DNA from 3 places in the Photobacterium kishitanii genome. Region 2 is predicted to be linked to each of the others. Evidence: riboswitches for the same ligand, from Rfam matches in the RefSeq annotation. Region 2 holds a riboswitch; each other region holds the start of a gene.

Region 1 (11,046 bases), 1.1 Mb from region 2:
TGGTAGGGGTTGAAGCGACTAAGTTATTTGAAGACGCCAATAAAATTCTTGATGATATTGAACGGACAGGAATGATTAAAGCCAATGGCGTCTGTGGGTTATTCCCTGCAAATAATATTGGCGATGATGTTGAGGTTTACACTGATGAAACCCGTACTGAAGTGTTAACAGTATTGCATGGATTACGCCAACAAACCAAGAAGCCGAAAGGGCCAAATTATTGTTTGTCAGATTATATTGCCCCTAAAGAAAGTGGCAAAGCCGACTGGATTGGTGCTTTTGCTGTAACGGGTGGTATTGGTGAGTATGAAATAGCTGCTCAGTTTAAAGCGCAAGGTGACGATTATAACGCGATCATGATTCAAGCGGTGGCAGATCGATTAGCAGAAGCGTTTGCTGAATGTATGCATCAAATCGTGCGAAAGCAGATTTGGGGTTATGCTGCGGATGAAGATCTAGCAAATGATGATTTGATCCGTGAAAAATATCAAGGTATTCGTCCAGCTCCTGGCTATGCCGCTTGTCCTGAGCACACAGAAAAAGGTGCTATTTGGCAGTTATTGGATGCTGAAGCTAACACTGGCATGGTGCTAACCGAGAGTTATGCTATGTGGCCGGGGGCGGCGGTATCGGGTTGGTATTTTTCGCATCCTGATGCACGCTATTTTGCGGTGGCGCAGATCCAACATGATCAGTTAGCCAGTTATGCCGATCGTAAGGGGTGGAATATGATCGAGGCTGAGAAGTGGCTCGGGCCTAATTTATAATGATATTCTTCGGCTAAAAATAAATAAGGCGCAAAGTTTGCGCCTTTTTTATTTCTGGTAGTGGCTATTATTCTAAGAGTTGTTGATGGAGCGTGCTCACCACCGATTTTGCATCAGCCTCATCAACCAAGAAGCATAAATTGTGCGGGCTAGCGCCATAACAAATTAGCCGTAAATTATAAGCATCGAGTGCGCCAAAAATATGTTTAGCTGAGCCTTTACTATTGCTCATACGATTACCAATTAATGCGACTAGCGATAATCCTTGTTCGATGTCAACACGACATAATTGATTGAGCTGTTCTACTGCAGCGAGTGGTAGTGTTGGTGCTCCGCCGCCAGTGTCGGTTTGATCAAGTGTTAATGATACGCTGACTTCTGAGGTAGTAATTAAATCGACGGATATTTTATGCTCAGCCAGAATGCGGAAGACTTCTGCTAGAAAGCCATAAGCATGAAACATATTAAGGCTAGTTAGGGTCACCATGGTTTGATTACCACGCAGTGCCAATGCTCTAAATAACGGCGCTTGGTCAACTGTTTTTCGAATCCAAGTCCCGCCTTGCTGGGGAGCTTTTGATGAGCCGACAAATACTGGGATCTGTTGCCGTACCGCTGGTACCAGTGTCGATGGATGGAGTATTTTAGCGCCAAAGTTTGCCATTTCAGAAGCTTCACTAAAACTGATTTCTTTAATCGGCTTAGCGGCGGTGGTAATACGTGGATCAGTGGTGTACATCCCTGGTACATCGGTCCAGATTTCTAAGGTAGTAGCATCCGTCGCTTCTGCAATTAATGCCGCGCTGTAATCACTGCCACCTCGACCAAGCGTGGTGGTATTGCCTTGGCTATCACTACCAATAAAACCTTGTGAGACCACTACATGGGTAGCTAAGAGTGGTATTAAATGTTGCTGAGCTAATTGACGAATAATCTCTGGTTGTGGAATCGCTTTGCCAAATTGAGCGTCAGTTCGCATCACAGTACGAATATCAAATCTAATCGCGGCAGCATTCATTTCAACTAAAATTTGGTTAAACAGATGGGTCGATAATAATTCGCCGTGGCTGACCAGTTGATCGGTTAGTTGTGGTGACGGTTTAGTTGCGGCTTGGGTTGCGGCAGAAGCAATGTCATCGAGTAATGCATAAATAGCATCGCTAACAGTATTTGGGTGTTGCAGTTGATCAAGGATCTGTTGATGAATATTGGTTAATTGCTGTAAATGCTGCTGGCGTGAAGTGATATCACTAATACCATTGGCTAATGCAACTAATAAGTTAGTTACTCCCGAACAGGCACTAATTAATACTATTTTAGTGTGTGGGTTAGTGATAACGATGTCAGCACTGCGACACATTGCTGCGTAATCGGCAACACTAGTACCGCCAAATTTAGCGACAATTAACTGGTTTATAGCTGCTGCTGGAGTAATGCTCATTACGGTGTTCTCCCTTTATCGTAAATGCTGCAAGGTAGGTTATTTACTTCGGAAGAATTCCCGACGTCCATTGTCGAGGAGGTAATAGGCAGTAACGCTGGTAGCGGCTACCCAGAAGCTCCCCATCATAGTCAACCTGACTTAGATGACAGCCTGAAAGATTCAACTTTCATAGCCGATATAACGTGCCCCAAACGCGTTATATCTCGGCGTTACTCCCCCCTCTCAATATGGTTTAAGGATTGGGACCTACAATATTGATACCTGGGTAACGCACCTCTTCTGTAGTGAATAAACACTGTTATCATTGAATAGGAAATTCGCCTTGGTTGTCAATTGTTAAATGATAATTTCTCGATAGTTAACAAAAAGTATGTGTAGCGAACAGGGTTTGGGGGTATTACTTGCGGCTTTGGTATTGCTCTAATATTCTGTAATAACCACTAACGTGCACACCTTATTGATAATAATCATGATTTAATGGAGTTGAATCTATGCCTATCACCAGTTTTATGCCTCCCCAAAGAACCCTTATGGGGCCAGGTCCTTCTGATATTTATCCGCAGGTTTTGCAAGCGTTGAGCCGACCGACAATTGGTCATCTTGATCCGTTATTTATTAAAATGATGGATGAGATCAAGCAGTTGTTGCAATACGCTTTTCAAACAAACAATGCGTTTACGATTGCAGTGTCTGCTCCAGGTAGTGCGGGTATGGAAGCGTGTTTTGTTAACTTAGTTGAGGTAGGTGATAAGGTATTAGTTTGCCGTAATGGCGTGTTTGGCGATCGAATGCGTGAAAATGTAGAACGCTGCGGTGGCATCGCGGTTATGGTTGATAATGCATGGGGTGAACCTGTATCACCCGTTTTGGTTGAACAAGCATTACAGGCCGATCCTGAGATTAAAATTGTTGCATTTGTACATGCTGAAACCTCAACTGGGGCATTATCTGATGCGAAAGTATTGGCTGAAATTGCGCGTCGTTATGACTGCCTAACCATTGTTGATGCAGTGACCTCATTAGGTGGGGTGCCATTGCTGGTGGATGAGTGGCAACTGGATGCTGTCTATTCTGGCAGTCAAAAATGTTTATCGTGTGTACCAGGGCTATCACCGTTAACGTTTTCTGAAAAAGCATTAGCTAAAATTCAGCAGCGCCAAACACCAGTGCAAAGTTGGTTTTTGGATCAAAGTTTAGTACTTGGCTATTGGAGTGGCGAAGGTAAACGCAGCTATCATCATACCGCGCCTGTGAATAGTTTATATGCGTTACATGAAGCGTTAGTACTATTGCGAAATGAGGGGCTCGAGCAAGCTTGGCAGCGACATCAACGTGTTCATTTAGAATTAAAAACAGGACTTGAAGCTTTAGGAATTAAATTTGTAGTCGCAGAAGCCTATCGACTACCACAGCTTAATGCGGTTTATATTCCTGATGGCGTTGTTGATGCAGTAGTAAGATCAACTTTATTAGAACGTTATAACCTTGAGATTGGTGCAGGGTTGGGAACATTAGCAGGTAAAGCATGGCGGATTGGGTTAATGGGTTATGCTGCTCGTAGTGAAAATGTTGCTTTGTGTCTTAAAGCGCTTGAAAGTACGTTGAAATAACTCGATGGAGCCATCAATGGCAATCGTGATCGCCATTGATGGTTAAACAGTGATTATTTTGCTGACGAAGTTGCTGCTGTAGTGGTGCTAGGTAGGCTGATCCCCGGAAATAATTGTTGTGCTTCGGTAGCAACTTGCTCAGCTTGTGCTGTTTTACCTTGATTGTAATAGGCTAAGATTAAGTTCTGATATAACGCCGGTCGTGGCCATGTTTGGGCTTTTTGGTTAGCCCAGCGAACATAGTCAGCAACCAGTTGTGGCTTATCCGTCGCGATACCAAGTTGTAATTGGGTGAGATGTAAATCCCACTCAAAGCGGTGTTGCCATGCCCATGGATTATTTACTTTGACTAAATAATTGATATCAACGGGGCGGGTGGTTTCAAACTTAGTCAGTAACCAACCTGAATATAAAGTAGTGATCATAAAACTAGTGATCATTACGGGTAATGCGATCGCGCTGACTTTAAGTGCGAGTACATACTGAGTTTGATAGCGATGATACTTGGCGGTGAGATTATCAACCCAAAAGATCAAAATAATAAAGACGATCCAATGGGCGAGCGAATGATAAAACGGGTATTCAAGTTGAGTATGTAACACGATAGGAAAAAATAATCCGACTAACGCTAATTGAGTACCATTCGGGGCTTTTTTGATGCTAACCAGTACCGCTAATGCTGCCAGTATTAAACCCAGTAACGGGATGATGCCGCCTTCAGCTGCCCAATACAGTAATTCATTATGAGGATGATCTAAACTTGCTACACCGGCTGGATATTGTTGCGGATCCTGATGATGCCATAATGCAGTTTGAGTGATATATGCGGCTTCAAATTTACCATAGCCATAACCCGTTAGTGGCTTGGAGGTAAACATTTCATAAGCTTGCGGCATCATAATTGAGCGTTGGCTGTCTAATGTGATACGCGCTTGATGAGAAAAAGAACTGTCGGTTGTGCTGCTAACTTGCCACGCTAATGCGAGTCCTAACAGTAGCATTAATCCCCACATACGTTGTTGATACTTAGCCGCAAATCGATATAGATAAGGTAGCATCAGTAATGAGCCGATAGTTGCACCTAACCAGCCTGTGCGCGAATTAAGTACCACCAGTAACGGAATTGTTAGTACTGGTACTGCCAGCAAGATCATATGTTGCCAGACCCATTTACCACGATAACGCGGTAGGCGGGCTAATAAATAGGCGGCAATAACCAGTCCGGTGGCTAAGAAACTCGCCATTACGTTTGGTTGTTGGAAAATACCATAGGGACGGTTAGCGATAATGTCATAACCAAAACGATTATTAGCCGTAAGCCATAAAAATTGGTACCAGCCAAACACGGCTTCGATTAAGACAGCAATAGTGATAAACCATAATAATCGTTGCCGTTGACTATGGGTAAAAACAAATTGTTGTAAGCTGGTGAAAAATAAAAATCCTGCCCAGAGAGTTAGCAAGCGGTTTGAAGCTGCGAAGCCATCAGCATTGGGGTAAAACACCGGTAATGTCAGTAGCACGCAACAGCTAAATAAAAGCAGTGTCATACGAGAATAACGCCAGACTTTTTGACGACATATTTCTAATAGACCACAGCTAATAGCGACGCTAAATGGAATCCATGCTGCTGCATTAAATGACAGCTCAAGCCCTGAGCCGCCGGGGTTATGCTGAAAATAATGCATAGCAACGATAAATAATAAGCCCACACTGGCTAAGAAAAAACGTACTAAAGGTAAAGGCTTAGAAATCCGTTTCTGTTCTAATTTCGTACCTTGAAGTTGTAACACTGTCATGGTGAGTCCTGAGTGAAAAAGCAAACAGGCTGACTGATGTCAACCTGCTTGTAGGGCCTAATTACGTTTTACAATTAGATGTTAAGCAGTGGTTTAAGAAACCTTGCCGTATGCGATCCAGCAACCAGTGCCACTTGTTCAGGAGTACCTGTAGCGATAATTTCACCACCACCGTTTCCTCCCTCTGGGCCAAGGTCGATCACCCAATCCGCCGTTTTAACCACATCCAGATTATGTTCGATCACTACAATAGTATTGCCACGATCTCGTAGCTTATGTAATACAGTTAACAATTGCTGAATATCGTGAAAGTGTAAGCCAGTGGTTGGCTCATCTAAAATATATAAGGTTTTTCCTGTATCACGTTTAGATAATTCTTTCGCGAGTTTAACCCGTTGTGCTTCACCGCCGGACAAGGTTGTTGCTGCTTGGCCGAGACGAATATACGATAAGCCGACATCAATTAATGTTTTTAATTTTCGCGCAATTGCTGGAACCGGTTCAAAAAATTGATGCGCATCTTCAACCGTTAGTTGTAATACTTCATCAATGCTTTTTCCTTTGTAGCGTACTTCTAAGGTTTCACGGTTATAGCGCTTACCCTTACAGGCATCACACGGTACATAAACATCGGGTAAAAAGTGCATTTCTACTTTAATTACCCCATCACCTTGGCAAGCCTCACAACGACCACCACGGACATTAAAGCTAAACCGACCTGGTTTATAGCCTCGAGAACGAGATTCTTGAGTACCAGCAAATAATTCACGAATGGGAGTGAAAATACCCGTGTAGGTAGCAGGATTTGAACGTGGCGTACGACCAATTGGGCTTTGATCAATATCGATCACTTTATCAAAGTGTTCTAAATCTTGAATTTCTTTGTAAGGGGCTGGCGTACCGGTAGTCGCGCCATTAAGTCGCTGGTGGGCGATTCTAAAGAAGGTATCATTGATCAAGGTTGATTTACCTGATCCAGAAACACCAGTAATACAGGTCAGTAATCCGACTGGAATTTCGACATTAACATCTTTAAGGTTATTACCGCTGGCACCCAGTAATTTGACTGTTTTAGTGGCATCAAATGGTACTCGTTGTGCTGGAATAGCAATTGATTTTTTCCCGCTAAGATATTGACCAGTTAAAGATTTCTTTGATTTTAGGATGTCTTTAAGGCTACCTTCGGCAATAATTTCCCCGCCATGTACGCCAGCACCTGGGCCGATATCTATCACATAATCAGCGGCGCGAATCGCGTCTTCATCATGCTCAACCACAATCACGGTATTACCAAGATCACGGAGATGGATCAGCGTTTTGAGTAAGCGTTCATTATCCCGCTGATGGAGGCCAATGGATGGTTCATCAAGTACATACATCACCCCCATTAAACCTGCACCAATTTGGCTTGCCAAACGAATACGCTGAGCTTCACCGCCCGAAAGGGTGTCGGCACTGCGAGATAGGCTGAGATAATTGAGGCCAACATTGATTAAGAAACTTAAACGTTCATTAATTTCTTTTAAAATTTTGGCAGCGATCTGAGCCCGTTGACCTGTTAATGCCAACTCATCAAAGAAAGTAAATGCTTCATTGATACTCATATCACAGATATGGGGCAGGTTAGTTTCACCGATAAATACGTGACGTGCTTCTTGGCGTAAACGTGAACCGTGGCAGCTAGAACAAGGTTTGGTCGATACAAATTTAGCCAGTTCTTCACGGACAGAATTAGATTCTGTTTCGTGATAACGGCGTTCCATATTATTTAAAATACCTTCAAACGGATGTCGTCTAACGGTAATGTCACCGCGATCATTAATATATTTAAATTCAATATCAGTGCTACCAGAACCCGAGAGGATCAAGGTTTGGATTTTCTTTGATAGGGTATTAAAAGGTGCTTCAACATCAAATTTAAAATGTTCAGCTAATGATTTGAGCATTTGAAAGTAGTAAAAATTACGTTTATCCCAACCGCGAATTGCGCCGCCAGCTAAACTGAGTTCACCATTTTGTAGCACTCGTTCTGGGTCAAAATACTGTTGAACGCCTAAACCATCACAGGTGCCACACGCTCCGGCAGGGTTATTGAATGAGAACAGCCGCGGCTCAAGCTCTTGCATGCTATAACCACAATGTGGACAGGCAAAGTTAGCTGAAAATACTTGTTCGCTCGCTTCACCGGCTGTCATTGGAGCGATTATCACCGTGCCGCCTGAAAGCTCTAATGCAGTTTCAAAAGATTCAGCTAAGCGTAATTGCAGATCATCACGGACTTTAAACCGATCAACCACGACTTCAATGGTGTGTTTTTTATGAAGTTCTAATGTCGGTGGATCTGATAGATCACACACTTCACCATCGATGCGGGCGCGAATATAACCTTGAGCAGAGAGGTTGGCGAGGGTTTTTAGGTGTTCGCCTTTACGTTCTTTGATGATAGGTGCAAGTAACATTAGCTTACTGCCTTCATCCATAGCGAGCACTTGATCAACCATTTGGCTAACCGTTTGAGCGGCAAGGGTGACGTTATGGGTTGGACAGCGTGGTTCACCTACGCGCGCATAGAGTAAGCGTAAATAGTCATAAATTTCAGTAATGGTGCCGACAGTAGAGCGAGGATTGTGTGAGGTTGATTTTTGTTCAATTGAAATGGCAGGTGATAAGCCTTCAATATGATCAACATCGGGCTTTTCCATTAACGATAGAAACTGACGAGCATAAGCCGATAGTGATTCGACATAGCGGCGTTGACCTTCAGCATATAAAGTATCAAATGCTAACGATGATTTTCCCGAACCAGATAAGCCCGTGATAACAACGAGCTTGTCGCGAGGAATGGAAATATTAATGTTTTTGAGATTATGGGTGCGTGCGCCCTGTACTTCGATGTAATCCATACCAATCACTATTCTTTTGCTAGATTGTAAGCGAGTAGTATTTCATAGCCGCTTTTAATGAGCAAAAGATACTGAATAAAAACACAGTAGCTCAAATAAAAAAATCCCGCTATAGCGCGGGATTTTTTAAATATTTAGCGGGCTTATTTTTTAGTTGTTTGTTGTTTAGCTAGCTTAGATGATTGGTCTTTCTTATAAATGTTTTCGTAACAGTAGTTAGTTGCTTCAATGTAACCATCAACACTACCACAGTCAAAACGCTTACCTTTAAATTTGTATGCCAGTACACAACCAGATTGTGCTTGTTTTAGTAGGGCGTCAGTAATTTGGATTTCGCCGCCTTTACCTGGTTCTGTTTGCTCGATAATATCAAAAATATCTGGTGTTAGGATGTAACGACCAATAATAGCAAGGTTACTTGGTGCTGTTCCTGGCTCAGGTTTTTCTACCATGTTGTCTACACGGAATAGATCATCACGGATCATTTGACCTGCAATTACACCGTATTTATGAGTATCTTCTTCAGGTACTTCTTCAACGGCAACGATTGAACAACGGAATTGCTTATAAAGAGCCGCCATTTGAGCTAACACGCCTTTTTCTTCGTTAACACAAAGGTCATCGGCAAGTACAACAGCAAAAGGTTCGTTACCTACTAGTTCACGACCCATAAGGATAGCGTGACCTAAGCCTTTCATTTCACCTTGACGAATGTAAGTGAAGTTAGCTGAGTCAATAACGCGACGGATATCAAATAAAAGATCTTCTTTGTTAGTACCACTTATTTGATGTTCTAGTTCATAGTTCTTATCAAAGTGATCCATCAAGGTATTTTTACCACGACCAGTAACAATACACATCCCGTTCATGCCTGCTTGAATCGCTTCCTCAACACCATATTCAATTAAAGGTTTGTTTACGATTGGCATCATCTCTTTTGGCATTGATTTTGTTGCTGGAAGAAATCGAGTACCGTAGCCTGCTGCTGGAAATAGACATTTCTTGATCATAGTGTTTCCTAGATTTAATGTAATTGATTATGTGTTGAGTGCAAATTTAAATCTTGCTGATAAATTCGTTAGTGAGAATTAACAAAACAATAGTTATTATTGTTTTGTTAACGCTTAATAGCATTGTATTGTTAGAGATTTTAATCAATAAATCAACTTTATATCATCCTTGTGTTCGCAAACTATAACAATAAGTTGAAGATGTATAATCTTTAATTATTAACCCTAATGATAATCCTTATATTGTTTTTTAAACTCTAGTTGTTATTAATTTTATAATTTAACTTATTATCGTATGCTATTTATTTGTTTTTAATATGTTTACTATTACCTTTAATATTTTCGTCAATGATTACTCTATTTATTATATGATCTTAGCGAATGTTTATATAATGACAGCTGAGTACATTATTAATATTTCCATAGTATATATTTTTAAATCACCGAAGTGTCATAAAAATGACAGTCTTGATGCAGTAGAGCTTGTTTGTGGATTTTTATATTGATTCTGGTTATGGTTTTACTGTTGGTTAGTTGTATTTGGTATGGATAATTGGGGGCTATAACCTATTTTGACGCTATGCCTTGACCTTGCTGACATGATAAACTGCGTGATTGAGTATAAACTTTGACTAAGCGGCTATTAACACCCAATACCGTCGCTATCAGCTTTGGAGTGAACTATGGCCAGTCGTGGCGTAAATAAAGTTATCTTAATCGGTAACTTAGGAAATGATCCAGAAATTCGTTACATGCCTAGCGGTGGTGCAGTAGCTAACATTACTATTGCAACCTCTGAATCTTGGCGTGATAAAGCTACCGGTGAGCAACGTGAAAAAACTGAGTGGCACCGTGTTGCATTGTTTGGGAAATTAGCAGAAGTCGCTGGTGAGTACTTACGTAAAGGCTCACAAGTGTACATTGAAGGCCAATTACAAACGCGTAAGTGGCAAAATCAGCAAGGCCAAGATCAATATACTACTGAAGTTGTTGTTCAAGGTTTTAACGGCGTAATGCAGATGCTAGGTGGCCGTAATGGTGGCCAAGGTGCTCCTATGGGTGGCCAGCAGCAACAACAGCAGAATCAAGGTAACTGGGGTCAGCCTCAACAACCTGCTGCTGCACCACAGCAAAATTATGCACCACAACAACCACAGCAACATCAGTCAGCACCGCAGCAGTCTGCTCCACAGCAACCGCAGCAACAATATAATGAGCCACCAATGGATTTTGACGACGATATTCCGTTCTGATCCTGAAAAAAGAAGCGATTATATTTAGCTTACTAATATCCATTAACCCAGCATTATTGCTGGGTTTTTTTGTGTATCAAAAATATTATACCTAAGCTAAACTATTAATATTATTATCACTATTTATCTTGTTGTATTTATGAAACGTTTAAATGTCGTTATTACTCTTTTATTATCTTTATTACTTACCATTGGGGTTGGATATAATGGCAATGAAATGATTGTAGTAAGTGGATGCTTATTTTTAGCATTGATTTTTT
Region 2 (11,046 bases):
TTAGCGGTAGGGTTAGTTTTAGCGATGTTATTTGCAGGCGGCGAAATGTCACGTTATCGTGTTATCGCTTGGCCAACAACATTTGTCGTGACTATCCTCCGTGGTCTGCCTGAACTATTAGTCGTACTTTTTATCTTTTTTGGTTCGGGCCAAATTATTTTTTATATTACTGGCGAATTCATTGAGATTAGCCCCTTCTTATCGGGCGTAATTGCGTTATCGCTTATTTTTGCATCCTATGCTGCTCAAACTATCCGTGGTGCATTAAAAGCGGTACCCAAAGGTCAACAAGAAGCAGCAAGTGCACTCGGTATTAGTCAACAACGCACGTTTTTCAGTATTATTTTGCCTCAAGCTGTGCGTCATGCCTTACCCGGATTAACCAACCAATGGCTAGTATTATTAAAAGATACTGCTCTGGTTTCCTTAATTGGTGTTACGGACTTATTAAAACAAGCCCAATTAGCGTCTGCGGCGACTCATGAAAGTTTTACTTGGTATGCCACTGCAGCAGCAGTGTATTTAGTCATTACTTTAATTACCCAGCGCATAATTAAAATAATTGAAAAAAAATTCAGCGAGCAAGATGGCTCTAACGTGCAAACAAATAAAAGCCAAGGAGTAACCGCATGAATGAACAAAATTTTTGGCTTATGGTACAAGGACTCATTACGAGTCTTGAATTAACCGCAGCGTCTTTATTCGTCGGCTGTAGCTTAGCTTTATTAATGACGGCAAGTCTCATATTACGCACCCCAATTATTCATTGGCTCAGCCGTGGTATTATTACCCTGTTTACAGGCACACCATTATTAGTACAAATCTTTTTGGTATACTACGGCCCAGGACAATTTGAGAGTATTCGTCATAGTTTTTTATGGGATTGGTTAAGCCAACCATGGTTTTGCGCAATGCTGGCATTAGCTTTAAATACAGCAGCTTATAGTACTCAACTATTTAAAGGTGCGTTTGATGCAATACCTAAAGGTCAATGGCATGCTTGTCGTGCATTAGGAATGAATACGAAAGCAACTCTGAGCGTATTATTACCATTTGCTATTCGTCGTGCTATTCCAGCTTATTCTAATGAGGTGATTTTAGTATTTAAAGGGACATCTCTAGCAAGTACGATCACTATTATGGACATCATGGGTTATGCACAGCGCATTAATGCACAAACTTATGATACATTGACTGTCTTTGCGGTTGCTGGTGCATTCTATTTAGCCGTTAATGGCTTACTCACTTTAGTTTTTCGCGTCTTTGAGAAAAAAGCCCTCGCTTTTGAAACTGCACGATAAACCTACTTGATCCCGTTATTAAAAAGCCGACATAAATGTCGGCTTTTTAATAACGGGATATATATATAAACATCATAATTTAATGACTTAGTTTAGCATTAATTTTCAATACCATTTGTGATTTAGTATTTTGCACCACATCAATTCTATTCTCTTTAATATGAGAAAACTGCGATAGTAATAGCGCAAGCTCATCTTTCATCAATTGTAGATGGCGAGTATTTCTATGGCGGGTAATTTCACTCACAAGCCTTTCCTTTGCTTGTAACGCCGTAGTTCCTTTTACAGCTTTCTTTGAACGAAAGAAGAAATTCATAGTAAACGTCCTTATTATTTATAACTCCCTTTAAAATATTAGATAATGATTATAAATACCATCAAATAGTTGAATATTTGTTAACTAGTTATAATAAAGCATACATTATATAACTATTTCCCATAAATATTATGCTACTTAATTAGTATTGAAAATAAAAAGCCTCTTATTATTCTATAAGAGGCTATAATTTATCAATATTCAATCATCTATTGTTAGGTTCACGAATACCTTTAACTATTATATTGAATTTTGCTCTTCTGGACTAAAACGCACCGTCGGATTATGAGTTTCATATTTGTCTTCATCACTAATAACGCTCAAAAATAGACACGGTACGCCCATCGCTGCCATGAACCAAAACACATTAATATCACTATGGTGATAAATCCAACCACAAGCAGCTGACACTAATGCTAACGCAAATCCGGCTGGTATTGCATGATAAAGTGCCTGTAGTCCCATGTAGTTATGTTTTTTGTTTTCTTCAACATAACGTACCGATGACAAAATCGTTCCAGAAAAAGTAATACCATGTAGAATCTGACAAATAATAAGTACTGGCAGCTCTGTTGAATACGCCATTAATGCCCAACGAATAACAACAGAAATAGCCGCTAATTTAAATAATGATTTTACCTGCCAATTAGAAAAAGCTTTACGACTAATAAAGTAGAATACAATTACCGAGATTGTCGATAGGCTCCATAAGTAACCAATAGTTTCAGTGCTATATCCTGCATCTTTCCAATAGATAGCGCTAAAGAAATAATAACCACCATGGCTACCTTCAAGTAATGATGCGACCAAAATAAAAATTAACGTTTTTTTATCGCGTAGCACTTTAAGAATATTAATTTTTCCTGTTTTTTTATGGTTACATTTCATCGGTACTGTTGGCTTAAGCATTGTACCCAGAAAAGTAACGCATAAACCTAATGCACCTAAAATAGGCACTGCAGCTATACCCCAATGTTTAGTAATTAACCCCATCGAAGCAGAAGCAACAGTCAAAGCAATAGCGCCCCACAACCGCGTATAACCATAATCCAACTGTTTATCGGCTGCATAGTGATTTGATATCGCATCAGAGATTGCAACAGCTGGCCCAATCGCTAAATTAAACAAAACAATCAGAATAGCAAGTACCCAAAAATTTGCTTCTAATTCACCAATATAAATAAAAGAAATAAATCCTAAAACACCCAGAAACATTGACCATCGAAGTGCTGGAATTAAGTGTTCGACCTTATGAAAAAGAGGTGTGAGGGTAAAATTGATAATACAACGAGAAGCTAACCCAAACCCAACTAGCATGCCAATATCAGCATCACTGATCCCTAACTTTTCTAGCCACAACCCTCTAAAAGGTAGGTAAACACCATAAGCGAAAAAAAACGCAAATTGATAAATAGACATCCATGTGGCAGGTCGACATTGAAACATAAAATAAGCAACTCTTATTAAGAACACTAAACAATTAAGCCAACAATAACGAAAATTATTATCATTTACACGCGATCATTTTCAGTAACATTGTATTCATTATTGAAAATAACCTAGTCACAAAACCGTCTATGTTTAGTTTTTTTATTTAAAAACATTCAAATACAGTCTTTACATTCCTACTTTTAAGAATCAACAGCTGACTATTTAATCAACCTAATTTTACAAAAAATCATCATCTCTTCTATCTTTAAAGAGCGTTTTTTAACCACACCACACTTTTAATAACGACCATAACGATAAAAGTGAGTATTGCTAATGACAAAAAACTTACTCGTTAGATTAATATTTCTACTCTATACACTACTATTTTCGATAGCAGTAACTGCAACAGAATCAGTTACTGAAACACAATTTACTCAAGGAAAAGAAAAGTCTGTCGTGTGCATGACTTGCCACGGGGTTGATGGTATTTCTACTATCGATACCTACCCAAATCTACAAGGGCAAAAGCAAGCCTACTTTGTGGCAGCACTCAAAGCCTATAAGTTACGCCAACGAAATGACGGTTTAGCCATTCTCATGCACGCCCAAGCTGATGTACTCAGTGATAAAGACATGCATGATATCGCATTTTATTTTAACCAAGTGAAATCAGCACCGCCAAAAAGTGATGATTAATACCAACCCTATTGGTTGATAAAAATATGCACGTTTAATTTCGCGATATAGCTTTTTTGACGAATACGATAGTCACAGGTTTTTGGAATGGATATTCAATACAATTATAAAGTTATTAAATACTTCATGGTCACCAGTGTTATTTGGGGGCTAATTGCAATGACAATTGGAGTAATATTAGCGGGGCAACTTTATTGGCCAGCGCTTAATTTAAACTCGGAATATTTTCAATTTGGACGCTTACGACCATTACACACTAATGGTGTTATATTTGGCTTTGTGGTTAATATTTTAATGGGCACCTCACTTTATATCGTTCAACGAACCTGCAAAGTCCCCTTATTTAACCGCTGCTTATCTTGGTTTGTTTACTATGGATGGCAACTCGTCTTAATATTGGCAGTGATCACCCTTCCGCTTGGTTTTACGACATCAAAAGAATATGCAGAGCTTGAATGGCCGATTGATATTTTAATCGCTGTCGTTTGGGTACTGTATGCAATTTTATTTTTTGGCACTATCGCTAAAAGAACTGTCGCTCATATATTTGTCGCTAACTGGTTTTATGGCGCTTTTATTCTCGTTATTGCAATGATTTTTATTGTCAATAATCTTGAATTACCCGTTACTTTTTGGAAATCATACTCTATTTACTCTGGCGCAGAAGATGCGATAGTACAATGGTGGTGGGGACATAATGCTGTCGGCTTTCTCCTTACGGCGGGTATTATCGGCATGAACTACTATTTCATCCCTAAAATATCTGAACGCCCTATTTATTCTTACCGTTTATCTGTCATTCATTTTTGGGGGCTCGTCGGTTTTTATACTTGGGCGGGTACCCACCATCTAATTTATTCTTCTGTGCCAGACTGGTTACAAAATCTTGGGATCGTCATGTCACTAATTTTATGGCTACCATCATGGGGTGGCGCATTTAATAGCATCATGACTTTGCTCAATAATAAACCCAAACTTAAACATGATTACATTATGTGGTTCTTTTTCTCTGCCATTGTTTACTACGCTTTAGCGACGTTTGAAGGCCCATTACTGGCGATTCGATGGTTTAATATGATCGCCCACAACACAGACTGGATCATTGGTCATGTACATTCAGCTGCTCTAGGTTGGGTAGGCATGTCGGCCATTGCGGTATTTTATTACTTTATTCCACGACTGTGGGGCCACCAGCAATTATGGTCTAACCGCCTCGTTAAATGGCATTTTTGGTTGGCCCATATTGGTATTCTTATTTACGCGATTGCGCTATGGATTGCTGGTATTGGTCAAGGTTATATGTGGTTACAACAACAACCTAATGGCAGCTTAACCTATAGTTTTGTCGATGCAATGAACTTTTCTTCACCATGGATGCTGGCACGTTTCATTGGTGGGGTTAGTTTTGTGCTGGGTTTAGTATTAATGATATACAACCTTTACCGCACCCTTAGACAGCCTTTAACAACAACGTCCTCAACCGAGGAGGTCAATGATCATGCTTAATAAAGATTTCACGCAATCGGTGCTTATCTTAATTATTTCCACCGTCATTGTGGCCAGTTTTTCTTTTCTAGTTTGGGTACTGCCTGCTTTTTTTTATCAAGATAAATTAATTGCAGAATCAAGTGCCAAACCACTCACTGCACTCGAAGTTGAAGGGCGCGATATCTATATTAGTGAAGGCTGCCACACTTGCCATACCATGATGGTACGGCCTTTAGATGCCGAAGTGAAACGCTATGGTCGTTATAGCCGTGAAAGCGATGATATTTATGAATTTCCTAACTTATGGGGTTCTAAACGTACTGGCCCAGATCTTACGAACCTTGGCCGTAAATATTCCGATCAATGGCATGCAATTCACCTTAATAATCCTCGCCATGTCGTACCGACGTCAATTATGCCAGCTTATCCATGGTTATTTGAGCAAGTACTGGATGGCGAAGATGCAGAAGCCAAGCTCAAAGCATTACGTACACTTGGTGTGCCTTATAACGACCGCGAAATACAACAAGCGCGTTTGGCGGTTAAAGGCAGTACCAAAGCAGAAGCACTGATAGCCTACTTACAAAGTTTGGGACAAGATCAGGGAGTACAGCAATGAACACTTTCTGGAGCAACTGGGTTATTATATTAACCTTACTCTTTCTGATTTTTATGATCATCGTCGTGGCGTATTACTGGCGTAAAAACCATACAGCAGATAAAGAAAATACCGTTGATAGCTTTGATAATATTAAAGAAAATGATGCAGCTGTACCTAAGTTGTTATTGTTTTCTTATTTTATCGCTTTTGTGTTAGCCGCTGGATTTTTAGTGCTTTATCCCGGTTTAGGTAATTGGCAAGGATTAATGGATTGGAAATCAACCAGTGAAGCTACTCAACCTCACCCTACCAATTTACAAAAACAAATCACACAAGCAAAACTCAATGGCAGTTCATACCAACAGCTCAGCCAAGATGCCACAATAGTAAATGCTGGTAACGCACTGTTCCAAACACACTGCGCAGCCTGTCATTTAAGTGAAGCTGAAGGCCAAACACACTTCCCTAACCTTTCTGATAATGTGTGGCTTTATGGCGGTACAGATAAAGACATTCATCACTCAATAACGAAAGGCCGAAATGGTGTCATGGCAGGCTGGAAAACTATTTTATCCGCAGAAGACATTAATCATGTCGCAACCTATATTGCCTCTTTACAGGCTGATCGTATTATTTCTGCACCAGCCTTTGCCTTACAACAAGGTAAAACCGTATTTAATAAAAACTGCACCAGTTGTCACGGAAGTAATGCCCAGGGCAATCAATTACTCGGCGCCCCCAATTTAGCGGATAACATTTGGCTCCATGATGGCAGTATTGAAGGTATTATTCATACCATTAACAACGGCTTAAATAACGTTATGCCGGCTTTTGAAAATCAACTGTCAGAGGTAGAAATCCAAGCGCTTGGTGCTTATATTCGTCATCAACACACTCTTCGCGCGAATGAACTTGCGAATTTAAATAAAGAGTTAATCACTAAAGGTCAATATTTAGCTTATGCTGGTGATTGCGTTGCTTGTCATACTGGCGAAGGCGGTGAATTATTTGGCGGTGGGCTGGGGTTTGTCACGCCTTTTGGTACTATGTATTCAACCAATATATCATCACATCCCGATTTTGGAATTGGTGATTATACCTACTCTGAGTTTTATGATGCACTGCATAAAGGTAAAGGTAAACATGGTTACCTCTACCCTGCGATGCCTTATTCTTCTTATCAATATGTAACAGATGACGACACCAAAGCATTATGGGCATATATGCAATCCCTCAATTACGTTAATACTCGTAATCGTAATAATCAAATGATGTTTCCCAGTAATATTCGATTAGGTTTGCTAGGTTGGAACATCGCCTTTCTTAACACTGATCCATTAGAATACCCAGCCAACAGCACTGAATCTTGGCGTCGAGGTAAATACCTCACTATGGGGTTAGGCCATTGTTCTGAATGTCATACTCCAAGAAATATAGCGCAAGCCTTAATTAGTGATAAGTTATTTCAAGGTAATTTAATTGATGGCTGGATGGCACCAGACATTACCGCCACAGAACTTTATCAAGATCGTTGGAGCATTACTTCACTCACTGATTTTCTAAAAACAGGCCATTCAGAAAAAGGCACTGCATTTGGTGGCATGGCTGAAGTAGTGAAAAACAGCACCCGTTACTTAACCCGTGATGATGTCAGTGCGATTGCTGAATATCTCATTACTGGTGATAAATACAACGTACTTGATAAATCCGTTGGTCAAATCACACCGCCTGGTTTTGGCGACTTAATTCCAGCACAAGTCAATGTTCAAGATCCTAATTTAGAAGGTTCAGCTACAGATCCACTCAAAAAGGAACAACAACTTTACGGGTTATATATTCAAACTTGCGGCGCTTGCCACGGCGCTGACGGCAAAGGTCGTGAGGGCATTGCCCCCACGCTGCTAAATAATGGCATTATTATGCATAAAGACCCTTATGATACGATTGCAGTAACCATTCGAGGCCTTGTACCTAATTACTTAGAGCAAGAAATTGACTTTATGCCGATGAGCAGTTTTAACACCGTTCTAAATGATGCAGATTTGGCACAATTAATTACATTTGTACGTCAAAAATTAGGTGGTAGAGACATTCCAATCACAACAACCCAAGTCACCAAAATTCGCACCGATCTTATCAAGGCTGGATTTGCTGGAAATATTCATAACCTTACTCAACCAATGAATAATAATCCTGAATAACGAAACAATATGCAACGATAACGAAATAACATTCAGCTAACTGATTGAAACCACGATCAGTTAGCCGACTTGATGAAATTTAAACCTATTACACATTTATGCGTTTTTTTTTATTGCTTGTGAAAAATATATCGGTATAGTCAAGCCTTAATCCTTTGAGTAGAGGCGCGCTGCCTAAGAGTATTCGGTTGGAGGGAGATCCCCAATGAAAGCCGAGGAAAGGAGTCAGCGCCGAAGTGATTATTGAGTCATCAATGATCGCTGGTTCTGTATTTAAGAAGTGCAGAACTGCCATAGTTATTTTGTCTATGGAGCGCTACCCTAAGGGATAAGAAGTATTATTTCTCAAGAAATCTGTTTCTCTATCCTTTCGGTAGATCTCCACCTTATTATAGGTGTTTAAGAGATCCATGAATTTAATCCAATATTCTGATTCACTATTATCAGTGGTACCTGCACTACTGGCAGTTATTCTTGCAATTACTACCCGCCGCGTATTGTTATCTTTAGGCGTGGGCATAATTGCAGGATCAATCCTTCTAAATAATTACAACCCACTCGCTGCACTACAATATCTTTTACATCAAATTCTTGGCTTAGTTTGGGCTGATGGTGCTGTCAATACCAGTAACGTTAACATGTTGTTATTTATGTTATTACTGGGCGGATTGATTAGCTTAATGACCGCAACAGGGGCAACTAAAGCCTTCGCTGAATGGGGTGTTCGTCGCTGTAAAGATCGTCGCAGTGCGAATATCTTAACGGGTATGATGGTATTTGCTTTTTTCATTGATGACTTTTTTCATAGCTTATCTGTTGGGCCCATTTGTCGTCCTGTGACTGATCGCTTTCAAATTTCACGTGCGAAATTGGCTTATCTGCTTGATTCAACTGCAGCGCCTGTATGTGTAATTACCCCTATCTCATCATGGGGCGCATATATCATCGCTATTCTAGGTGGGATTTTAGTCACTAATGATATTACCGAAACTAGTCCTATATCATTGTTCGTACAAATGATTCCAATGAACCTGTATGCTGTATTTACCTTATTAATGGTACTTGTAGTTATCACATTCCAGCTTGATATTGGCCCAATGCGCAAGCATGAAGAACGTGCTCGTGAAGGTCAACTTTGGGATGAGTCTAAAGGTCACCCTAAAGGGCTAGAAATCACCACCGAAGGTGAAGGTAATGGCACCATGGTTGATATGGTCTTACCTATTCTAACTCTAACAGTTACTAGCGTTATGTTTATGATCATAAGTGGTGCTGATGTATTAGCAGCTAAAGGTCAGGCATTTACTCTAATTGGATCGCTAGAACATACAGATGTTGGCTCATCATTAGTTTACGCTGCATTATGTAGTCTTGCGGTATCAATTGTATTGGCACTACGCTTAAAATTACCATTAAAAACATGGTTAACGGCTGCGCCTCAAGGCGTTCAAGCGATGATGCCTGCAATTATCATTCTGTTATTTGCATGGACAATTGGTACTGTTGTTAGTGATATGGAAACTGGACAATACTTAGCATCATTAACTAAGAATGGTTTACCCGTTGAGTTACTACCAGCACTAGTGTTCTTACTATCGTGTGGAATGTCTTTTGCAACCGGTACTAGCTGGGGCACATTTGGTATCATGCTACCACTAGCTGGTGATATGGCTATTGCGAGTGATGTTAACCTACTCATGCCTATGCTATCTGCAGTCTTAGCAGGCTCGGTATTTGGTGACCACAGTTCACCTATCTCAAGCACCAGTATTTTGTCAGCAACAGGTGCTGGTAGTCATCATATGGATCACGTAATGACGCAGTTACCTTATGCATTAATTGTCGCTTTTGGTGCTTTCCTTGGCTACCTTGCAATGGGGATTACTGGTTCAACGATTATGGGTATCGCTGTAAGTTCAGTATGGTTTATTGGCAGCTGTGTTTACCATGTACGTCGAGATAAGAAACAACAACTAGTAACGGCGACCAATTAAAAAGAACCGTTATTAGCTAAAATCCCCGTTCGTTTTTGCACTTATTTGATTTATTCTATAGTGCTAAACATCGGGGATTTTTTTGATCTGGAGATAAGCAATGGAATATTTGCACACTATGGTACGAGTCAGCGATTTAGACGCCTCACTGGACTTTTACTGCAACAAATTAGGACTAGTCGAAACTCAGCGTAAAGAAAGCGAGCGTGGACGTTTTACGCTGGTATTTTTAGCTGCACCAGCGCAAGTAGAAGCTGCAACTCAAACACAATCACCCTTATTAGAGTTAACTTATAATTGGGATCCAGAGGCCTATAGCGGCGGTCGTAATTTTGGCCACCTTGCCTTTCGTGTTGATGATATTTATCAGTTATGTCAACGGTTACAAGACCATGGCGTTATTATCAACCGTCCACCACGTGATGGTCATATGGCTTTTGTTCGTTCACCTGATGGCATCTCAATTGAGCTACTTCAAAAAGGTGAGCCATTATCCCCTGCTGAACCATGGATTTCATTACCAAATAGCGGCGAATGGTAAGCTTTAATTCATTGTGCGCCACAGGTCAATTTACTGTTCCTGTGGCAAACTGCACAACTTAGCCTAACTTATTTTAAAACAAGCAACTATAAAACAACGATCCCTAAATTACTCAACAGTTGCTCTTGCTGCCAGTCACTAATTTGAGCCCCTTCTAAAGAGACACGTCGCACATCAACGTTTTCTAAATCAACATGGCATAAATTAGTTTCTTTAAATATTGCCTGTTGCCATTGTTCACTTGAAAATTCACCACGACTTAAATCAGAACCTTTAAATGATACTCCGATTAAGTTTGCCCCACGCCAACGGTTTTCAAATAGCTCACACTTCTCTAACATCAGGCTTTCTAAATTGGCATAACTTAAATCACAGCCCGAAATAAATGCTGAACAAAAGAAAGTGCTTTGAGTAATATAATTAGCAAAAGAAGCATAATGAAAATCAGCCCCTTTAAGGTTACATTGACGTAATTCT
Region 3 (11,046 bases), 910 kb from region 2:
TCAATTTGTGATGGTGATCAAACTTGAGGGAAGAACATTAGCGCTGGCTGATGTAGAGAAAGTCAAAGAAGCATTAGCGACTGTCGGTTTTTATTTACAAGTACCGCCACCAGTGACTAATTTATTGGATCAATATAAGGCAGATAAAGCTGCTAAATAATAAAATAAGGCTATTATGCATAAGCGTTTGATATCGATTTTTGTTGCCATAGGAATGGGATTGTCCTCTTCTGCATTTGCCAGTGAAGAAGGATTCGATGCCTACGTAGATAAATTAAAAGTTGAAGCACGTGGTAATGGTATTTCAGAGCCAATAATTGATGCTGCATTTGACGGCATTAAATATACAGCCCGTGCAGTCAAAGCAGATAATAATCAGCCAGAGAAGAAACTGTCGCTAGAGCAATATATTACTCGCGCAGTTCCTGACTGGAAAGTAAAGCAGGCCAATCGTCTTTACCAACAAAATAAAGTGGCACTAGAACGGATTGGTAAACAATATGGTGTACAGCCACGGTTTATTGTCGCTTTATGGGGTATTGAAAGTAATTTTGGTAAAATCCAAGGTAATTATCATGTTGTTGAAGCCTTAGCGACATTGGCCTACGATGGCCGTCGTGAAGCATTATTTCGAAAGCAAGTAATGGCTGCATTAGAAATTTTGCAAGATGGTAATATTTCTATAGCTGATATGAAAGGTTCTTGGGCTGGGGCAATGGGTCAGTGTCAATTCATGCCAACGTCTTACCTTACGTATGCTGTTGATGGTAATGGTGACGGTAAAGCCGATATTTGGAATACTAAAGCCGATGTTTTTGCTTCTGCCGCTAATTATTTAAAACTATCTGGATGGGATAGTGAATATACTTGGGGACGTCCAGTTAAATTATCAAAGGTCTTAGCTGATAGCTACGAAGGTACTGAAACTGAAAAAGGAAAAACATTAGCTCAATGGCAACAATTAGGCGTGATGAGTAATAGTCGCGGAACATTGCCGAATGCTGATATTCAAGCATGGTTGATTCAGCCTGATGGTGGTGAAGGTAAGTCGTATCTGATATATGAAAATTATAGAACATTACTAAAGTGGAATCGTTCGCATTATTTTGCTTTAGCAGTAAGTGCATTAGCTGATCGTATTCAATAAATTAATTACCATTATACTTAATATACGAGTTTAAGTAATAACTAAAAAGTCAGGCGTTAATGTCTGGCTTTTTTGTTGGCGTTATATTAATGGGCTAAATAAGAATGTTGTTTTATTCTTATTCGGGATATTTGTACGTGAAATAGTAATCATATAATTATTTGCAGATATAAAAAAAGCCTAAATAGTTTAGGCTTTTTATTTATTCTTTATATATTAGATCTCGAATTCTTCAAGAGCTTGACCATCATCTAGTGCTTTCTTTAGAGCGCTAGGTGTACGGCCTTGGCCTGTCCATGTTTTTTCATCGCCATTCTCATCGATGAATTTATATTTAGCCGGACGACTTGCACGCTTTGCTTTTGGTGCTTTAGCTAAACTTGCTAGTAATTCTTCAGGGTCAATACCGTCAGCTAAAAGCATTTCACGATATTGAGCTAGCTTTTCATTACGTTCATTTTCTTTTGCTTGTTCTTCAGCTTCAGCTTCAGAACGTTCAGTAACAACTGTTGTTAGTTTATCCAACGCTTCTTCAAGTTGTTCTAGTGTATATTCACGAGAAAGTGCGCGTAGGCTACGAAGATTTAAAAGCGCTTTCATTGCATCAGACATTTTATATTTCCTGTTATTTTTAATTAACTATAAATAATAATAGCAGCGTTAAAACATATTTTGCAATAGTAATACTTTTATACATTCAGTGTAAAACATTTTAATCACTTCTTTAATTTAAAAAGTATTTATATTTAGTATATGAGACTATTTATAAAATGTATCTTCATTAATAGTATAAATACAAGCGGAATAGTTTTAGTTATTGTTACAGCGTTTTATATGTTAAATGATAATAAAATTTAAAATGTTATGCTACTTCATTATTATTGGATGGTTATGGTTACATTTGGTCTATTTATGATTTTTGTTGTTAATTTTTTAGATTTCCGATGTTGCAATATTTCGCTATTTACGTAGAATGATTTATTCCTTAACGATAAGGGTAGAGGTGCATTGTTTATCAGTAACTAATACGAGGGTGATACCGATGACTATTAGCGAAAGGAGCCGATGCCGAAGTGAGATATAGCTATCAAATATTCTTACTGGGGTTGCATTGAAGAAGTGCAACACTGCCATAGTAGATAAACACATAACTATGGAGTGCTACTGTGGAGGCTGGAAAGGCTAACCTTCTTTCCTTATACTCAAATTAATATGCCATTGCGCCTATATCAAGCAGTAGATCTTCTAACCAAAATTGGTTGTCTTAGAGATCATAAACTTTGATAGATTTTTCCCATTCCTTAACATCCATTATTCCGCCGTTAGTTGCACTTGGCTTGGCGATTTTAACCCGTAGAGTGTTATTGTCTTTAGGTACTGGTGTTGTACTTGGAGCATTATTTCTTAACGATTTTTCTTTCGCAAATACAGGATCTTACCTTGCCACATCAATCAAAGGGCTGTTTATTTCTGATGGTGGTATTAATACTTGGAATATGAGTATCGTACTATTTTTAATATTGCTGGGAATGACGACAGCCTTATTGACACTTTCAGGTGGTACGCGTGCTTTTGCTGAGTGGGCACAAACTAAAATTAAGACCAAACGTGGGGCAAAACTTCTCGCTGCTTTTTTAGGCGTATTCATTTTTGTCGACGACTATTTTAATAGCCTTGCTGTTGGTTCTATCGCTCGCCCTGTTACTGATCGCTTTCAGGTATCACGTTCGAAATTAGCCTATATTCTTGATTCTACTGCCGCACCTATGTGTGTATTAATGCCGGCATCAAGTTGGGGGGCATATATTATTACCTTGATTGGCGGCATATTAGTCACTCATGGCGTTACGGAATATACGCCATTGAGTGCTTTTATGACGTTAGCACCAATGAACTTCTATGCTATTTTTGCGTTAGCAATGGTCTTTGTCGTGTCGTGGTTCCAATGGGATATTGGGCCGATGAGAAAGCATGAACTTGCTGCGAGTCATGGTCGCGGTACAGATGTTGGTGGTGACGTTGACGAGCAAGCTAAAGATTTAACCGAAGAACTCGATATAAAAGAAAGTCAGAATGGTCGCGTTGGCGATTTAGTATGGCCAATTGTTATTCTTATTATAGCGACGTTCTTTTTTATGGTGTTTACCGGCTATCAGGTACTAGCAGCAGAAGGTAAGCCGTTTGCACTATTAGGCGCCTTTGAAAATACCAATGTCGGTCAAGCATTATGCTTAGGTGGAGCCTTTGGTTTAGTTGCGGCAATCATACCGGTGTTTCGTCAGCGAATTCCAGTATCAGATATTGGTAACACATTATGGATTGGCGCAAAATCAATGTTTGGCGCGATATTAATTCTACTATTCGCATGGAGTATTGGTAGTGTTATTGGTGATATGAAAACGGGGCAATATTTATCGACCCTTGTGCAAGGAAATATTAATCCAGCATTATTGCCAATGATTTTATTTTTACTCTCAGGGATTATGGCTTTTTCTACCGGCACCTCATGGGGTACTTTCGGTATTATGTTACCAATAGCGGGTGATCTTGCTGGCGCGACGGAAATTAGTTTAATGCTCCCAATGCTGGCGAGTGTTTTAGCGGGTTCAGTTTTTGGTGATCACTGTTCTCCAATTTCGGATACTACAATATTGTCGTCTACTGGAGCACGCTGCCATCATATTGATCACGTAGCGACTCAACTACCTTATGCATTAGCTGTAGCTATTATTTCTGCGATTGGATTTTTAGCTTTAGGTCTTACTGACTCATTGGCGCTAGCATTTTTAGCGGCGACAACTGCGTTTACCTTGATGTGTTTTTTCTTAGCTTGGTTATCACGTCAACCTAAGAAAGTTAATGCATAAAGCTAAATGTTATTAAAATAACCCAATGGGTTTAAATTGAACCAGTTGATGATGTCAGCTGGTTTTTTTTATAACAACAATAACAGTTGTTGATATAGATACTTTTCATTGGCGATGATTTTATGTAGCATCGGCGCGATTTTTTAAACGTAATCAATATTACTAGGAAAGCCTAATGGCCCAGATGTATTTCTATTACTCAGCAATGAATGCTGGGAAATCGACCACATTATTACAATCGTCATTTAACTATCGTGAACGAGGCATGACGCCAATTATTTTCACTGCTGCAATTGATGATCGTTTTGGTAAAGGTAAAGTTAGCTCTCGAATTGGTTTGCAGGAAGATGCCGAATTATTTAATTCTACAGATGATCTTTATCAGAAATTAATTCAGCTTTCAGGCGCAGGTAAAATTGATTGTGTATTAATTGATGAAAGCCAGTTCCTAACTAAAGAGCAAGTTTATCAATTGACTGAAGTCGTCGATAAATTAGATATTCCTGTTTTATGTTATGGCTTACGGACAGATTTTCTTGGTGAGTTATTTGAAGGTAGTCGCTATTTATTATCATGGGCTGATAAATTAGTTGAGCTAAAAACAATTTGTCATTGTGGCCGTAAAGCGAATATGGTTATTCGTCAAGATGCTGCTGGTAATGCGATTGCTGGCGGTAACCAAGTTGAAATTGGTGGCAATGATCGTTATGTGTCAGTGTGTCGTGCCCATTATAAAGAAGCGTTGGGTCTGTAATACAGATTGACATAAATAAAAAGGAAGCCGAGCTTCCTTTTTTTATGAGTGATGATAATACTCGGTGTATTTATTGTTGATGACGTTGTTTGAGTTTATTAATAACATCTTCAAGTGCGAGGTCTTGATCTTGTAATAATACTAATAAGTGATATATAAGATCTGCTGATTCACAGACTAATTCCGCTTTATCACCTGAGGTTGCCGCAAGCGCAACTTCAACACCTTCTTCACCTACTTTCTGCGATATACGCTTGGTGCCACGGGCATAGAGACTGGCAGTATAAGAAGAGTCGGGATCTGCACCTTTACGATCAGCCAGTACTTGCTCAAGTTGATGAAGGAATACTAAACTAGGTTGAGCGTTAGTATTATTATCGTTATCAAAACAGCTGGTGGTGTTTAAATGACAGGTTGGGCCAACCGGATCGACTTGTATTAATAATGTGTCTTGATCACAATCGAGCTTAATACTTTTAAGCTGTAACACGTTGCCGGATGTTTCCCCTTTGGTCCACAATCGATTTTTAGTACGAGACCAAAAAGTTACTTGCTCTGTGGCTAGAGTTTTGGTGAGGGCTTCATCATTCATATAACCAAGCATTAAGACTTGACCACTGTTGTTATCTTGAATAATAGCAGGGATCAATCCGGCTACTTTTTCCCAATCAATAGTTGTTATTAAACTCATAGTCGAATTTCCACCTGTTGTTGTTTAAGATATTGCTTTAACTCACCAATATTAATAATTTGTTTGTGAAAGACGGACGCTGCCAGTGCACCATCAGCATTGGTAAATTGAAAGGCATCACGAAAGTGGAACATTTCACCTGCGCCACCAGAAGCAATTAGTGGCACCTGACACACATTACGTACCATATTCAATTGGTTTAAATCATAACCGTTACGAACGCCATCTTGGTTCATCATATTCAATACGATTTCGCCAGCACCACGTCGTTGTACTTCTTGTACCCAGTCACAGGTTTGCCATTGGGTTGCTTGAGTGCGGTGCTCATCCCCCGTAAATTGATAAACTTGGTATTGACCTGTTGCGGCATCAAAATAAGAGTCGATACCCACCACGATGCATTGCACGCCAAATTTATCGGCAAGTTCGGTAATCAACGCTGGATTTGCAAGAGCAGGGGAGTTAATGGATACTTTATCCGCACCAAATTGTAGAATTTGACTGGCGTCTGCTACTGATTTAATTCCGCCAGCGACACAAAATGGAATATCAATCACTTCAGCAACTCGTGATACCCAACTTTTATCAACCACTCGACCATCACTTGAGGCGGTAATATCATAAAACACCAGTTCGTCAGCGCCTTCTTCAGCGTAGCGTTTAGCCAGTGGAACAATATCGCCAATGATTTCATGGTTACGAAATTGAACCCCTTTCACCACTTGACCATCACGAACATCTAAACAAGGAATTATACGTTTAGCTAACATTGGCTCTCCTTAACTATTCCAGCAAGTGAACGCTTGTTCAGCGGTAAACTTGCCGTCCAATAACGCACGACCAACGATCACACCCGCAACCCCTGAATCTTTAAGGGCAGCAATATCTTCAAGTGAACCGATGCCACCGGATGATTGAAATTGTACTTGTGGATATTGGCGGCATAAATCGATATACAGTTCAACATTTGAACCCGCTAACGTACCATCTCGAGAAATATCAGTGCATAGCACATGTCGTAAACCGACTTTAAGATAGTCATTAAGTAAGGTTTCGATACTGACGCCTGAATCTTCTTGCCAACCGGAAACCGCGACAGTACGTTTACCATTGACATCAATGTTAATATCAAGTGCTAATACAATATGTTCAGCGCCATATTTTTCAATCCAACCTTTGACCATTTCTGGTTGTTTAACCGCCGTTGATCCAATCACAACCCGCTGTGCGCCAGCGTTAAGTAAATCGCTAACGTCTTGCTCGCAGCGCACACCACCACCAATTTGAACATTGGCTGGTGTGCTAGCAAGTAATTGACTGATTAGGGTTAATTGGCGTGCATGAGTATCTTTAGCGCCAGTTAAATCAACCAGGTGAAGCCAGTTAGCACCAGCCTGATGATATAACGCAAATTGCTCTGCAGGGTTAACTTTATATTCAGTTACTTGTCCGTAGTCGCCTTGAAATAAACGAACGACTTGGCCCTCAATTAAATCTAATGCAGGAATAATCATTACAGGTCCTTTGGTTATGGTTATAGTTCAAGGAAGTTTTTTATCAGTTGCGCCCCTGCTTTACTGGAGCGCTCTGGATGAAATTGAACCCCATAATAGTTGCCACTTTGTACTGCTGCTGTAAATGCTTGACCATATGTCGTCGTTGCAATGGTTTGCCCACCGTCGCTATCACGGTGATCAAATACTGGCATGGCATAGCTATGAACGAAGTAAAAATAACTGCCAACGGGAATATTATTAAATAGTGGATGGTTAGGTTGCGGTGTAATCGTATTCCATCCCATATGAGGTAAAGGTAACTCAGGGGCGTTAATTTTCTTAACGACGGCATTACATAATCCCAAACAAGGGACAAGATCGGTGCCATTCTGACCATGCTCTTGTGACTGTTTACCTAATAACTGCATCCCTAAACAAATACCAAGTAACGGTTTAGTGATTTGTTTAACGAGTGTAATCAAATCACGTTGCTCAAGGTTATGCATTGCTTCGCTAGCAGTACCTACACCGGGTAAAAATAGCTTATCAGCCGCTAATACCACTTGTGGATCTTTGCTTATTTCTACTTGATAGCCCAAGCGTTCAATGGCAAATTTCACCGAAGATACATTGGCACAGCCGGTATCAATAATAACGACTCGTTGCTCAGTGTTTGCGATTGATGGTGCTGTCATTACAACACTCCTTTGCTACTTGGAAGATCATTACCATCGACCTTGATCGCTTGGCGTAAAGTGCGTCCAAAGGCTTTAAATAAACTCTCGACAATATGGTGATCATTATTGCCTGTTGATGACAGATGCAGTGTGCAGGCAAGGGTATCAGTTAACGAACGGAAGAAGTGTGGCACCATTTCTGTCGAAAGATCACCAACTTGATCACGACTAAATGTCGCATCAAACTTAAGGTATGGGCGACCAGATAGATCTAAAGCACATTGAGCTAAACATTCGTCCATCGGTAAACTAAATCCAAATCGGCCAATACCACGCTTATCGCCGAGGGCTTGGCGTAATGCTTCGCCTAATGCGAGTGCTGCATCTTCAACACTGTGGTGATCATCAATGTGTAAATCTCCATCGACTATTAATGTCATTTGGAATCCACCGTGAGTGGCTATTTGATCTAACATATGATCAAAGAATCCCAATCCCGTTGAGATAGTATTGCCACCCGTTTGATCGAGATTCACTTTGACGCGGATATCCGTTTCTTTGGTGGTACGAACCACTTCTGCGATCCGTGGTTTTGTGGTGAGATCTGTCACGATCTGTTGCCAATTCATAGTTTGAGGGTGATATTGAATGCCACGGATTGCCATATTTTCTGCTAATTGAAGATCCGTTTGACGATCGCCGATCACCGCTGAGGTTGCAAAATCAACTCGGCCTTGCTGTAAGTAGTCTTTGACTAGCCCTAGTTTTGGTTTACGGCAGCTACATTGCTGGTGGTCAAAGTGGGGACAGATCAAGACATCACTAAAATGAACCCCTTGTGAGCTGAAAATATCCATCATCATCGTATGAGGGGCATCAAAATCTACTTGGGGATAACTGTCCGTACCAAGACCATCTTGGTTAGTTACCATTACTAAGTGATAACCCGCATTTTGCAGAGCAAGTAATGCTGGAATAACATTCGGTTCAAATTGCAGTTTGTCTAATCGATCAACTTGAAAGTCAACAGGAGGCTCAACAATTAAGGTGCCATCACGGTCAATAAATAGAATTTTCTCTTTGCTCACAATTAATGTCCTTATTAATTATTATTGTAATTGGCTGCGAATAAATGCGAGGGTTTTTTCACATTCATCACGATTACCCACACTGATACGAATACAATTTTCAATTGGTGAACGACGTAAAATAATGCCGTTATCCCATAAGGTATTGAACAGCTTATCGGCATCAGCAAATTTAACTAAAAGGTAGTTACCATAACCATCAAATACCGTTACACCGGCTAACATACTAAGCCCAGCTTGCAGGTAAGAGCGGTTAGCGCACAAATCTAATACTTGAAATTTAGTACGCGCACGCCCAGCGACTGATAAGGCTTGCACTGCAATTTCAGTTACAGGCACGGGGACAGGGTAAGGGGCGATCACCTTGAGTAGTATTTCTATAATATCGCTATTAGCTAAAGTAAAACCGCAGCGTAGACCCGCAAGTGCAAAAGCTTTGGAGAGCGTGCGTAAAATAACCAGCTGTGGGTATGTTGCTAATAAATCTTTGACGCTATCTTGGAGACTAAAATCAATATAAGCCTCATCAATAACCACTAATGCTTTATCTGTTGTCATTTCTAATAAGGCAATAATATCTTTACGAGCAAGTAAATTACCGGTGGGGTTATTGGGACTACAAGCAAAAACAACTTTAACCGTTTCAAGGTTGTTGGCTATAGCACTAAGATCAAGTTGCCACTCAGGTGTTAGTGGCACTACTTTGGCATTAACGGCATTCGTTTCTGCACTAATGGCATACATACCATAAGTGGGAGGGCAATATAGAATGCTATCGCAGTTTGGCTCACAGAAGGCCTTAATGATAAGTTCAATACCTTCGTCGGCGCCGCGTGAGGTTAAAACTTGCTGTGGTTCAACCCCTGCATAATCAGCATAAGCGTTGATTAATTCCTGCGGTTGGCACTCGCTGTAACGATTTAATCTCGCAAGGTTAATATTGTATTCATTGGCGAACGGTGACTCATTAGCATTGAGCCAAATATCACCTTTACCGCCTAAACGACGTGCTGACTGGTAAGGGGTTAATTCACGTACGTTTTTACGGGCTAGTTGAGCGATGGCCATGATTAATTCTCTTGTTGTGTGGTTAATTTATTAACCCGAATAGTGACTGCATGTTTGTGGGCGTCAAGACCTTCTGCCTCTGCAATTGTGGTCACTGTTTTTGCAATACCGAGTAAACCATCGGCTGATAACTCTTGTACTGTCATTCGCTTGCTGAAATCAGCTAAACCAAGGCTTGAATAAGTACGAGTGTATCCATAAGTAGGCAGCACGTGGTTGGTGCCTGATGCATAATCACCGACAGATTCTGGTGACCATTGACCTAAGAAAATAGAGCCTGCATTGTCCAGTAATGACACTAGTTCTCGTGGCTCACAGGTTTGTACAATTAAGTGCTCTGGGCCGTATTGATTAGAAATTGCAACACACTGGAGTATGGTTTCAGTCACAATTAATAAACTTGAAGTTAAGGCTTGCTGGGCAATATTCGCCCGTGAGAGTTGAGTTAATTGACGCTCAATAGCAGCAGCAGTACGGTCAGCAATATTCTGGCTTGGCGTAACTAATATGACTTGCGAGTCTGGTCCGTGTTCTGCTTGGCTTAATAAGTCAGCAGCAATAAACTCAGGATCTGCTGTGTCATCAGCAATCACTAAGACTTCAGATGGGCCTGCTGGCATATCAATCGCCGCGCCTCTAAAATCATTACTGACTTGGCGTTTGGCTTCAGTAACAAAAGCATTTCCAGGACCAAAAATCTTATCAACTGAGGCGATAGTTTCGGTGCCATATGCCATAGCTGCAATAGCTTGTGAGCCGCCAACGTTGTAAATATCATTAATACCACACAGTTTTGCGACATATAAAATTTCATCGGCAATTGGCGGTGGTGAACATAAAGTGATTTGACGACAACCTGCTATTTGCGCCGGAACACCTAACATTAGAACGGTAGATGGCAATGGCGCACTACCGCCAGGGATATATAATCCAACAGAGCTTACAGGGCGAGTGACTTGCTCACAAATTACACCTGGTTGTGTTTCCACTCTTAGGGGTGGTTGCTGTTGAGCAAGGTGGAAAGTCGTAATATTACGGTGTGCCTGTTCTAAAGCCGCTTTCATTTCGTCGTTTAAGCGGGCGCAAGCTGCGTTAACTTCAGACGATGAAACGTTAAGTGTTGCGGGACGTAAACCATCAAATTTTTCAGTTAATGCCAACAGCGCTTGATCGCCTTGCTGACGGACTTGATTTATTACATCACTAACAATGGCCGTGATATTCGTACTATTGCTAACCGCTGGACGTGCCAGAAGCT

What was found. A riboswitch is a leader RNA that binds a small molecule or an ion and turns the genes downstream of it on or off. The one in region 2 is predicted to bind lysine.
Region 1: it holds a riboswitch for lysine, as region 2 does, so the genes downstream of both, lysC (lysine-sensitive aspartokinase 3) here and PPBDW_RS06690 (Na+/H+ antiporter NhaC family protein) in region 2, are expected to answer to the same signal.
Region 3: it holds a riboswitch for lysine, as region 2 does, so the genes downstream of both, PPBDW_RS10885 (Na+/H+ antiporter NhaC family protein) here and PPBDW_RS06690 (Na+/H+ antiporter NhaC family protein) in region 2, are expected to answer to the same signal.

The regions. Positions count from the first base shown of each region.
Region 1 covers NZ_LN794352.1:348,529-359,574, forward strand. Annotated here, with positions in the region: gene metH (methionine synthase) at 1-767, shown strand, start outside; gene lysC (lysine-sensitive aspartokinase 3) at 835-2,208, opposite strand; lysine riboswitch at 2,316-2,498, opposite strand; gene PPBDW_RS01895 (pyridoxal-phosphate-dependent aminotransferase family protein) at 2,703-3,821, shown strand; gene PPBDW_RS01900 (PglL family O-oligosaccharyltransferase) at 3,875-5,620, opposite strand; gene uvrA (excinuclease ABC subunit UvrA) at 5,695-8,523, opposite strand; gene galU (UTP--glucose-1-phosphate uridylyltransferase GalU) at 8,667-9,533, opposite strand; gene PPBDW_RS01915 (single-stranded DNA-binding protein) at 10,217-10,786, shown strand; gene PPBDW_RS01920 (phosphoethanolamine transferase) at 10,926-11,046, shown strand, end outside.
Region 2 covers NZ_LN794352.1:1,399,232-1,410,277, reverse strand. Annotated here, with positions in the region: gene artQ (arginine ABC transporter permease ArtQ) at 1-633, shown strand, start outside; gene artM (arginine ABC transporter permease ArtM) at 630-1,301, shown strand; gene PPBDW_RS06720 (hypothetical protein) at 1,381-1,617, opposite strand; gene PPBDW_RS06715 (3-phenylpropionate MFS transporter) at 1,858-3,063, opposite strand; gene PPBDW_RS06710 (c-type cytochrome) at 3,382-3,744, shown strand; gene ccoN (cytochrome-c oxidase, cbb3-type subunit I) at 3,832-5,250, shown strand; gene ccoO (cytochrome-c oxidase, cbb3-type subunit II) at 5,243-5,851, shown strand; gene ccoP (cytochrome-c oxidase, cbb3-type subunit III) at 5,848-8,034, shown strand; lysine riboswitch at 8,187-8,361, shown strand; gene PPBDW_RS06690 (Na+/H+ antiporter NhaC family protein) at 8,445-10,028, shown strand; gene PPBDW_RS06685 (VOC family protein) at 10,129-10,569, shown strand; gene PPBDW_RS06680 (Qnr family pentapeptide repeat protein) at 10,656-11,046, opposite strand, start outside.
Region 3 covers NZ_LN794352.1:2,312,937-2,323,982, reverse strand. Annotated here, with positions in the region: gene PPBDW_RS10900 (YcgL domain-containing protein) at 1-160, shown strand, start outside; gene PPBDW_RS10895 (lytic murein transglycosylase) at 176-1,147, shown strand; gene PPBDW_RS10890 (H-NS family histone-like protein) at 1,364-1,759, opposite strand; lysine riboswitch at 2,138-2,319, shown strand; gene PPBDW_RS10885 (Na+/H+ antiporter NhaC family protein) at 2,428-4,014, shown strand; gene PPBDW_RS10880 (thymidine kinase) at 4,190-4,768, shown strand; gene hisIE (bifunctional phosphoribosyl-AMP cyclohydrolase/phosphoribosyl-ATP diphosphatase HisIE) at 4,839-5,459, opposite strand; gene hisF (imidazole glycerol phosphate synthase subunit HisF) at 5,456-6,229, opposite strand; gene hisA (1-(5-phosphoribosyl)-5-[(5-phosphoribosylamino)methylideneamino]imidazole-4-carboxamide isomerase) at 6,239-6,973, opposite strand; gene hisH (imidazole glycerol phosphate synthase subunit HisH) at 6,994-7,650, opposite strand; gene hisB (bifunctional histidinol-phosphatase/imidazoleglycerol-phosphate dehydratase HisB) at 7,650-8,720, opposite strand; gene hisC (histidinol-phosphate transaminase) at 8,742-9,782, opposite strand; gene hisD (histidinol dehydrogenase) at 9,791-11,046, opposite strand, start outside.